Regions from separate parts of the Paenibacillus sp. FSL H3-0469 genome, predicted to be linked through region 3. Evidence: riboswitches for the same ligand, from Rfam matches in the RefSeq annotation. Region 3 holds a riboswitch; each other region holds the start of a gene.
What was found. A riboswitch is a leader RNA that binds a small molecule or an ion and turns the genes downstream of it on or off. The one in region 3 is predicted to bind cyclic di-GMP.

Region 1 (3,282 bases), 110 kb from region 3:
GGAGGAAATCAATCATGGGTATCAAAAAAACATTGGGTCTTGGCGTAGCATCGGCAGCACTGGGCTTGTCTTTAATCGGCGGGGGCACCTTCGCTTACTTCAGCTCCACAGCCACAAGCACCGCAACCTTCGCCGCAGGTACGCTGAAGCTCGGCTCCTCCTTCAATACTCCGGTAGCGCTGACGAATCTGAAGCCGGGAGACTACACCGTCCGCACCTTTACCTTGTCCAATGACGGCACACTGGATATCAAATTCCTCAAGCTCGCTACCACATACACCGTAACCGATGCCAAGGGCGACAATGCGGGCCAGGATCTCGGAGACCACTTCAAGGTCAAGCTCCTGGATAATTCGTACACCGGCGGTTCACTAAGCGGTCATGTGCTGTCCGAGATCTCCCTGAAGGATCTGAAGAACACCCCAAGCTACGATCTCGTAGCAGCAGGTATCCTGCCGGGAGGGATTGCCGCAGCCGGTTCCAAGACCTTTAAGATCGCCTTCGAGTTCGTGGACAATACGCTCGATCAGAACATTTTTCAGGGTGACGGCTTAGCTCTGAACTGGACCTTCGATGCTCTTCAAGGAGTGGGAGAAGCCAAGTAGATCAGGAATCCATCAAGACAGCACATCCTTCCCCAACCGGGCCGGGTGTGCTATTTTCTTTTCTACAGGCTGCCGGCTCAATGATTTTGTCCGATTTGCGGTTTTTTGTTATACTGACAAGTGAAAACGGCTTTGCCGTCCCTCCTATGAACGGGCGGTGCCGTTTCCGCGAGAGAGATAGGGATACGGTATAGCGCGAAGCATATCACTTCTTATCTTTTACCAAAAAAGTACGGAGGGCGTTGTAATCGTGTCAGATACTATGGGAAGCCGCATCCACAAACTCCGGCTGGAGAAGGGCTATTCGCTATCCGAGCTTGCGGATAAGGCTGATGTGGCGAAATCATACCTCAGTAATGTGGAACGGAATATTCAATCCAACCCCTCCATTCAATTCATCGAAAAAATCGCTGACGCGCTTCAGGTATCCATTCATGCACTGCTGTATGGCGGATTGGCAGAGACGGAAGAACAGGCCCTGGACGGGGAATGGTTCCGGCTGGTTCAGGAGGCTATGGCCTCCGGTATAAGCAAACGTGAATTCAAGGAATTCCTCGATTACCAGAAATGGCGCATGGAACAAAAGGACAACTAAACACAGCATTGTATGTCACAGGGAAGACTCCGCACGGCAGGGAGGCCGCCTTCGGCGAAGGCATGCTTTCAAGCGGCATACAGAAAAGGCACAGCGTACCGGACGCTGTGCCTTTTCTGTATGTATCCGAACAATGATGACCGCCTTACATCGCCTGGAGCGCCTTCTCACTTAGAAACCGGCGGATCTCCTCCGCCGCGATCCCCGCCTGCTTGGCAGACATCAGCAAGTGCACCCATTCTAAATCCAGATCTACTGCCTGCAGCTCGTCATTCCCCTGGTTGGACATATCCAAGAAATCTCCTCCTAGAATTTTCGCGTCCCCAGGCAGTCCGGCCATCATAGTAGTATTGCTACTTTGTAGTATCTCTACTTTAGATCCGAGACTTTGTGCCCCTGTCTTTCGGCAGGTTTACCTTTAACTGGACCCTCTCCATCATGAAAGGATCTGGCAAGAATCGATGAAACCGTTCTCCGCAATAACATTATACAAGATCATGCGCGATTAGTGTGTCGTTTTCTGGAATTTTTTTATGATAAAATGTGAGGAAACTTAGCTGAAATTGCCAGCGTCTTGTATAAATATTTCCAGTCCCAAGTTCAAACCCTAGCTAATAGTTTAAATATACTAAAGGGAACTCTAACTGCTCCGCCTTACCGCTGCGCGCAACCTCGTATAGAGACAATTACCCATTTGTATAGATGACGGACTGTGATAGGAATTTATAGTTAGATAGCACTTAAGAATTAACAAAAGCAAAAGAAGCGGAGGGGAATTTTGCTTATTTATGATAGTTCCGTATGAATACTGTAATGAATCATGCCAAATTGCGAACGGATTGACCGAAAGTATGAATTGATTACCCCGCCGGAAAGTAGCACAATAAGGTGAGAATGAAACCGCAAACATTTGCAGCTCCGCCAAGTGGCACACTGGATGCCTCGCGTGGAGTTTATCCGTTAGGAGGACCTATTCATGGCAGTCAAAGAGCCCTATAACGACACAGTATGGAGCAAATATTACGGCCCCAACCTGGGCTACATCCAAGAAAGATATGAGCAATTTGTCAAGGACCCCTCTTCTGTTGAACAACATTACCGTGATCTCTTCACCGTATCCGGCCCCCCTCCGCTGGCACCCGATGCCGAGAGGGCTCCGAGCCCTGCCGTATCAGCAGATGCGCAGTGGCTCAAGAAGGCTGTTAAGGCCTCGAAGCTGATCGCCAATATTCGGATATACGGCCATATGGCCGCAGACATTGACCCGCTGGAGCGCAGCACGAACCCGATGGCCAAATGGCTGGAGCTGGAGACCTACGAGCTTACCCGCGAGGATCTTAATGCTCTGCCTGCTTCGCTGATCTGGGATAATGCCCCTGCGGATGTGCATACCGCGATGGATGCCGTCCACAGAATGCGCCAGGCCTATACCCAGACCATTGCCTACGAATTCGGGCATGTACATGATGAACGCGAGCTGCGCTGGCTCAACAGCCAGGCGGAATCGATGACCTCCCCTGCCCCGCTGAATAATACAGAGCGCAAAGAGCTGCTGAAGCGGCTGGTTCAGGTGGAGCACTTCGAGACCTTCCTGCACAAGACCTTCGTCGGCCAAAAGCGCTTCAGCCTGGAGGGCAATGATGCCCTCGTGCCGATGCTGGATGAGATTGTGCGGGCCGCCGCGCATGACGGCGCAGAGCATATCCTGATGGGCATGGCCCACCGCGGAAGACTTAATGTGCTGGCTCATATTCTGGGCAAGCCTTATGATATTATTTTCTCGGAATTCCATCACTCGCCGAACAAGGAGCTGTTCCCTTCGGAAGGCTCCATGGGCGTGACCTACGGCTGGAGCGGTGATGTGAAGTACCATCTCGGGGCTGACCGTGCCGTCCGCGAAGGCGAGACCGTTCGCACCCGGATCACGCTGGCCAATAACCCGAGCCATCTTGAATTCGTCAATCCTGTCGTCGAGGGCTTCACCCGCGCCGCACAGGAAGAGCGCAACGCTCCGGGACTGCCTAAGCTGAACACAAGCAAGGCTATGGCTGTGCTGATGCACGGCGATGCCGCCTTCCCTGG
Region 2 (3,282 bases), 3.3 Mb from region 3:
CGCGGGATTGAAGACAAGAATCAGAACCTGAAGTTTGTAATGGCTCAGGTGGCCTCCTCCTCCAATGAACTGGCTCTAGGTGCTAACGAAATCTCGGTGGATATCGCTGATATGACCGAATCGATCAAGGATATCGAAATCAAGGTCTCCAATTATACGAATTCCACCAAGGAAATGAATAGAAGGTCTGTACATACGCTGGAATTGGTAGAACAGGGACGGCAATCGGTGGATACCCAAGCCGAAGGCATGCGCAAGAACATCCAGGCTACCCAGAAGGTGGCGGATACGATTGAAGCCCTATCGCAGAACGCACGCGGCATTACGATGATAACCAAGACGATTACCGAAATTGCCGAACAGACTAATCTGCTGTCGCTCAATGCCTCTATTGAAGCTGCCCGCGCAGGCGAGCATGGCCGGGGATTCGCAGTTGTTGCCCAGGAGGTCCGTAAGCTGGCCGAGGAATCCACCGCTTCCACCAAAGAGGTGTTCGGACTGGTCCGCAGCATTGAAGCGGATATCAAGCAGGCCATCGATAATATCGCCATTAACGAAGAGGTAGTTCAGGTACAGAATGAGATGATAACAGAAACGGCTAACATCTTTGCTCAAATTGTGCATAGTGTCCAATACATAACCGAGCAGATCGCTTCCTTCTCCGCAGAGAGTGACCTTATGCTGGAGAGCGCACTCAAGATCTCCGGGGCAATCGAGAATATCTCAGCCATTACCCAGGAGACCGCCGCAGGGACCGAAGAGGTATCCGCAGCGATGAACGAACAGATTCACGCGCTGCAATCCGTGGCTGAGGAGACAGAGAAGATGACCTCCGCAGTCTTCAACCTGCAAAAAACAATTCATATTTTCAAATTCTAGCTCCGGCACAATGAGACACGCGCCTGCGGAAATACTGCGGGTGGTGTCTCTTTTTCTATGCAAAAATCAGATTGTTATGTAATATTCACAAATTGTTGAAATTGTGCATAAGGGTAAAAAATGTGTTTTGCACTTCTTTACTATAGTCGTTCTATTGTCATAGCTTGTCTATAAGTCAACAGCTCACATATCCGTTACTTAAGTCCTATCATTTAATTTTGCAATGCTGTATATCTAGCGAATTCTTAACATTTTGCAGTACCTCAGGATTGTAATGAGTCTTTATGCTTACTCTCCATAATAAGGGCCCGAAATTTTCATTTGCATTTTAAGACTTTAGTCTTCCAGGGACAACCATTTTCAAAAGTTTGAAATTCCAAATATTTAGCCATTTCAACTCCTGAATATTCGCCAAATTCCGAGTTTCTTCTCACTGGGGTTATTGACAAAAGAGGAGCTAGGAATATATTGTAAAGGAAAATTCTCCAAAGATTGATTTATAACCGCATACCGGCAAAATTCACCGAAAGGGAATGACGCAAAGCCATGGATCTACAGTCTCATTTCTGAAGTGGGATCATGACAGCCAGGTTGCTGAAAAACTGTGAACGCCTTAGGTTTCGCGTTTGATTATGGTGATTCGTGCAACAGACCTGTGCTCCAATATTGAGTACAGGTTTTCTATTGCTGACTTATACAAATAACAACATGCGGGGTGGATGTTCTGAAGACAGTTGCAGATTATATGGCGGAAGCATTGCACAATCTGGGAGTCACTCATTCTTTTGGAATCATAGGCAAATCTATTTGCCCCATCGCTTTGAAAATGGTTGACTACGGCATAGAGTTCATCCCCGGCCGGCACGAATCCAGCTCCGGCTTCGCCGCTGGCGGTTATGCTCTGAAGACCGGCAGCCTCGGGGTAGCCTTCGGCACTTCCGGTCCGGGCGGAACGAATCTTCTCACCGCTGCAGCGCATGCCAAGGCCAATAATCTTCCCGTCCTCTTCATCACCGGCCATCAGTCCATCAAGGAGCTGGGCATTCCCCAATGCCAGGATTCCACTTCTTATCTGGCTGATTTGGCGGATATGTTCCGGCCGGCCACCCTCTTCAGCAAGCTTGTTGAACGCGGCGATCACTTCAGCACGATTTTCAACCATGCCCTATCCATCGCCCTCGGTGACCGGAAAGGTCCGGTCCATCTCTGCATTCCGTTTGATGTGCAGACAGAGCGGCTCGCGGAATGCCGGATTGTTCTGCCGGAGCGCGAGGGACTAGTCAGTTATCAGAACTATGACCGGGTCATCTCGGCGATTAATCAATCCGTCAGCCCTCTGATCATTGCCGGTAAAGGCGTCAACCGCTCCGGGGCCCATCAGGAACTGGTGCAGCTGGCCGAAACCTTCAACATTCCTGTAGTCACCTCTCCAGGCGGCAAAGGCGCCATAGCTTATGATCACCCGCTCTACCACGGTCCTGTCGGCGTCGGCGGCTCCCCGCACGGCGATGAATTGCTGAACAACAGCGACCTGTTCATTGTTCTGGGCTCCCGTCTCAGCGATATGACTATCTGTAACCTGAAGCCGGAGAATCATCCGCAGCAGCTGATCCAGTTCGATGTAGATCCAACCTTTGTCGGCAAAATACTCACCTCATCCACCATCGCTGTCGGCGGAGACTTAAGGGACAACCTGGCACTGTATCTTCAGAAGCTGGACCCCTCTGCGGTCACCAAGCATGAAATTAATATTTCCAATGATTACAATGACGAGCTGCCCGTGCTGGCGGGACTATCTCTGGCTTCGGTAATGAGCACGATGAGCGAACAAATCCCCTACAACAGCAGCGTGTTCGTAGATGACGGCAGCCATGGGTTCAATGCTGTGAAATGGTTCAATGTCCGCAGGCCCGGCAGCTTCATATTTGATGCCTACTTTGCCTGCATGGGCAATTCAATTGGCATGGCCATCGGCGCCAAGACTGCCTCTCCCGGAGAGACCGTCTTCTGTATAACCGGTGACGGCTGTTTTATGATGCTCGGTGCTGAAATAAACACGGCCGTTTGCAAGGATATTCCGGTGATTTTCATCGTGGTGAACAATATGCAGCTGGATATGGCGCTCAAGGGCATGGAGAAAACGACCGGCCGGATTGACGGTACGATCTTCGAGGTTCCGATGGATGCTGTGAAATTCGCCGAATCATTGGGAGCAGCCGGCTTCCGCTGTGAGACGCAGGAGGAGTTCGCCGCCGCAATCCGCGAGGCTATCGCGCTTAACAAGACCTCTGTCATTGAGCTGCTGACTGACCGTGATGAGATGCCTCCCACGGCTCACCGCACGCTGGATCTTACGTAAGGAAGCCGTATTCGCACACATTTTCTAACCTACTGTCAGGAGGT
Region 3 (3,282 bases):
TGTCGGCGTTGGTGTTGGCACTGCCGTTGGCGTTGGTGTCGGTACGGCTGTTGGTGTTGGCGTCGGCTTCACGGTTGGTGTTGGCGTCGGCTTCACTGTTGGCGTTGGTGTTGGTTTCACAGTTGGCGTTGGTGTCGGCTTCACTGTTGGCGTTGGTGTTGGCTTCACTGTTGGTGTTGGCACCGCTGTCGGTGTTGGCGTCGGCTTTACCGTTGGTGTTGGCGTCGGCTTCACGGTTGGTGTTGGCGTCGGTTTCACTGTTGGTGTTGGCGTCGGCTTCACGGTTGGTGTTGGCGTCGGCTTCACTGTTGGCGTTGGCGTCGGCTTCACTGTTGGCGTCGGCTTCACGGTTGGCGTTGGTGTTGGTTTCACAGTTGGTGTTGGCGTCGGCTTCACTGTTGGCGTTGGTGTTGGTTTCACAGTTGGCGTTGGTGTCGGCTTCACTGTTGGTGTTGGTGTCGGCTTCACTGTCGGTGTTGGCGTCGGCTTCACTGTTGGTGTTGGCGTCGGCTTTACGGTTGGTGTTGGCGTCGGCTTCACAGTTGGCGTTGGCGTCGGCTTCACTGTTGGCGTTGGCTTTGGAGTTGGAGTGCACACAGGTGTAGGTGATGGTTTTATGGTCGGTGTCGGTGTTACTGTTGGAGTCGGTGTTACCGTCGGTGTTGGTTTCACTGTCGGTGTAGGCGTTACTGTCGGTGTTGGCGTTACTGTCGGTGTAGGTTTCACTGTCGGCGTTGGTGTAGCCGTTGGTGTCGGTGATGGACTAGGTGTCGGCGTTGCGGTCGGCGTCGGACTCGGCGGCGGCCCCTCTCCCTCGTACATTCCAAGGTGCATCTCAACCCCGCCGCTAAAAAATTTTGCAATCAGGGTCCCGTACAGCTCTGCTCCGGCATAATGAACATCCGCTTGGGGGGCGAGAATACTACCATAGAAAGAGGTATAAGCGATATTCACCTCAGAAGCCTCGTAAAAGTTGAACAACACTTGACTGGCTCTGCCGTTATTCATTGCAAAACTAGGCACATTGACTGTAGACCCGCTAATATTAATAATCAACGTAGCGTTCGGGGCAATGTTAAACTGGATATTATTTGTTTTTGCCAGAGTCGGGGCATCCAGATGAACAACATTGAAGGCATCCGGCGCATTTATGGTTAGTGTCCCATAGTTATTGGCTACCGATTTCGTATCGGCCAAGGCCCCATACTCTGTAGATCGGGAGATCAGCATCTGCTGCTCGGCGGCAAAATCAATCGGGCTGGCATTTTTCTTCCCGCCTTTGATGTTGACACCAGGCTCATTGGCGGTAAAGCTATCCCCAAATACCACATTTCCATAGATCTCTCCACTGCCTGAATGTACAAAATTCTTGCCGGCCACAAGTACATCCGTCGGCGCAGCATCCCTGTATGCTCTGGCTACCCCGTAACCTCCGGTGAGGGTAATGTTCCCTGCCGCTGCCAGGCGGCCTTCAATCTGATCATTGCCTTGCGTAAAATCCCCGAGAATAAAAGCATTAAAATTCCCTGCGATTCCTAAAACCGGTGTTGGAGTATACGGTACCCCTGAAGCTGCTCTAACATCTGTCCCCCACGTAAAGGCACTGGATAAGGTCAATAGGCCCGCCATTATGATGGCGGCTGTTTTACGTACTCTTTTTTTCAATAGTCCACACCTCCTAGTTACTATTCTATGAATCTGTCACGCGACTATAACAACAAAAAAGACCGCCACGAAGGGTTAGCTTCACGGCGGCCGGACGACCTTAGCCTCAACTTATAGAGACAGTAGATTCCTGACTTTGCGTCCCGTTCTTTCGATACGGTTTGCGTTTGTACATGATTTCGGTATGAAATTGTGATTTGCTTATGTAAATTCGTTGTTGAGTCTATGACATTTGTTACTTTTGTACTAATTTCAGTTTATCCGCTCGCCCACCCTATTGTCAATCCATTCCCAGTATATTTCTTGAAATTATTTTCGCGATGACTCCTCATTTAACCCTTGTACCATAAGGGTTTATGGGCGAGTCTCTTTTTAGCCGCCGACGAAAAAAGTCGAGAAATCAGAGAATTGGCTGCAGCCGTTTATCTCTCTTCTCTATAATTATATGAATTTATATTATTAAAATTTGATGCATTTGTCCTATTTTATTAGTCTCACCCCGTCTCGGCTTACTGTCCGCTCCTATTCAATGCAATTTTACCTATTTGCGGGCATGTCAGCTCTAAAAAAAGTGCCGCCCATAGGGACGACACCTGCTAATAGAATTCATATATTTTGAATAAAATGTCGCCTAGGCAGACCCGAATAGCTGAATCCAGCCAATCATCGATACCCATAGCGGAACACTTAGAATGATCCCGAATACCAAACCACGGCGGAGACTTCCTTCATGACTCATTGCCATTCTCCTTTGAGCTGATTTATTTTTCAATCTTTATTATTTCAATTTTAATATATAATAATTCGTTCTATTTTTTTGTGAAAAATATCACATTATTTAAGTTAATTTATAAAACCCATTGATTAATTTTTGAAAGGTGAGTTACAATGCGAATATACGTTCTCTTCAAGGAGTTGAGAGGGATGCACAGAGCAGAGAGCCAGGATAACCTGCTGGTCAAATCCTATATTTTGCTGCCGCTTATTCTATCCGCCTTCGAGCGCGATGCTTCTGCTATATCCTCAGAGCTGCGCACGCCTGCGCCTTATCTGGAGGTGATCCAGAGGGCCGTCCATGCCGCTTCTGCCGATCTGCGGGAGACCCGTGCCGGGATGCGCGCCCGTGGTCTGAAGGTCTATGAACAGCAGCGGCTGGAGGCGGGCGTTGAAGCCAGATTCGTCTGCAGGGGTTATCACGAGCGGATGCTGCTGCTGGATGATGTGATTGCCGCCCAGGCCACTCTGCATATGCGCAGATATCTGGGTATGGAGAAGACGGAGCAGGGCCCGAAGCAGAGCTAACAAAGAAGCCTGCCGCAAGCGGCAGACTTCTGCATGAAATGATCACCCGGATGCGGTTACATTAACAACGTCCAATACCCTAACGTGCCGCATATAACCACCACAGCTACCGGATACAGGATTCTCCGGCTCACCTGATCCCGGAACGCAAGAAACAAACAAAGCATACAAAGCCATGCAATTAGAAGGCTTCCCATCTATTATGCATACGCTCCTTCCCGGCATTTCTGCCCCTCTCCAGCGGTAGACCGCCTCAGAGCACAACTATCCTTATATATAGGAAGATTTCCCGCCGAATATCCCAATTATACCAGC

Region 1: it holds a riboswitch for cyclic di-GMP, as region 3 does, so the genes downstream of both, NSS83_RS21815 (anti-repressor SinI family protein) here and NSS83_RS22275 (choice-of-anchor A family protein) in region 3, are expected to answer to the same signal.
Region 2: it holds a riboswitch for cyclic di-GMP, as region 3 does, so the genes downstream of both, NSS83_RS07750 (thiamine pyrophosphate-binding protein) here and NSS83_RS22275 (choice-of-anchor A family protein) in region 3, are expected to answer to the same signal.

What each region holds. Positions count from the first base shown of each region.
Region 1 covers NZ_CP150302.1:4,944,550-4,947,831, reverse strand. The annotation lists gene NSS83_RS21825 (TasA family protein) at 15-605, shown strand; gene NSS83_RS21820 (helix-turn-helix domain-containing protein) at 868-1,200, shown strand; gene NSS83_RS21815 (anti-repressor SinI family protein) at 1,346-1,489, opposite strand; cyclic di-GMP riboswitch class I at 1,524-1,627, opposite strand; gene NSS83_RS21810 (2-oxoglutarate dehydrogenase E1 component) at 2,177-3,282, shown strand, end outside.
Region 2 covers NZ_CP150302.1:1,744,091-1,747,372, forward strand. The annotation lists gene NSS83_RS07745 (methyl-accepting chemotaxis protein) at 1-879, shown strand, start outside; cyclic di-GMP riboswitch class I at 1,382-1,478, shown strand; gene NSS83_RS07750 (thiamine pyrophosphate-binding protein) at 1,595-3,238, shown strand.
Region 3 covers NZ_CP150302.1:5,050,956-5,054,237, reverse strand. The annotation lists gene NSS83_RS22275 (choice-of-anchor A family protein) at 1-1,665, opposite strand, end outside; cyclic di-GMP riboswitch class I at 1,748-1,841, opposite strand; gene NSS83_RS22270 (hypothetical protein) at 2,590-2,967, shown strand.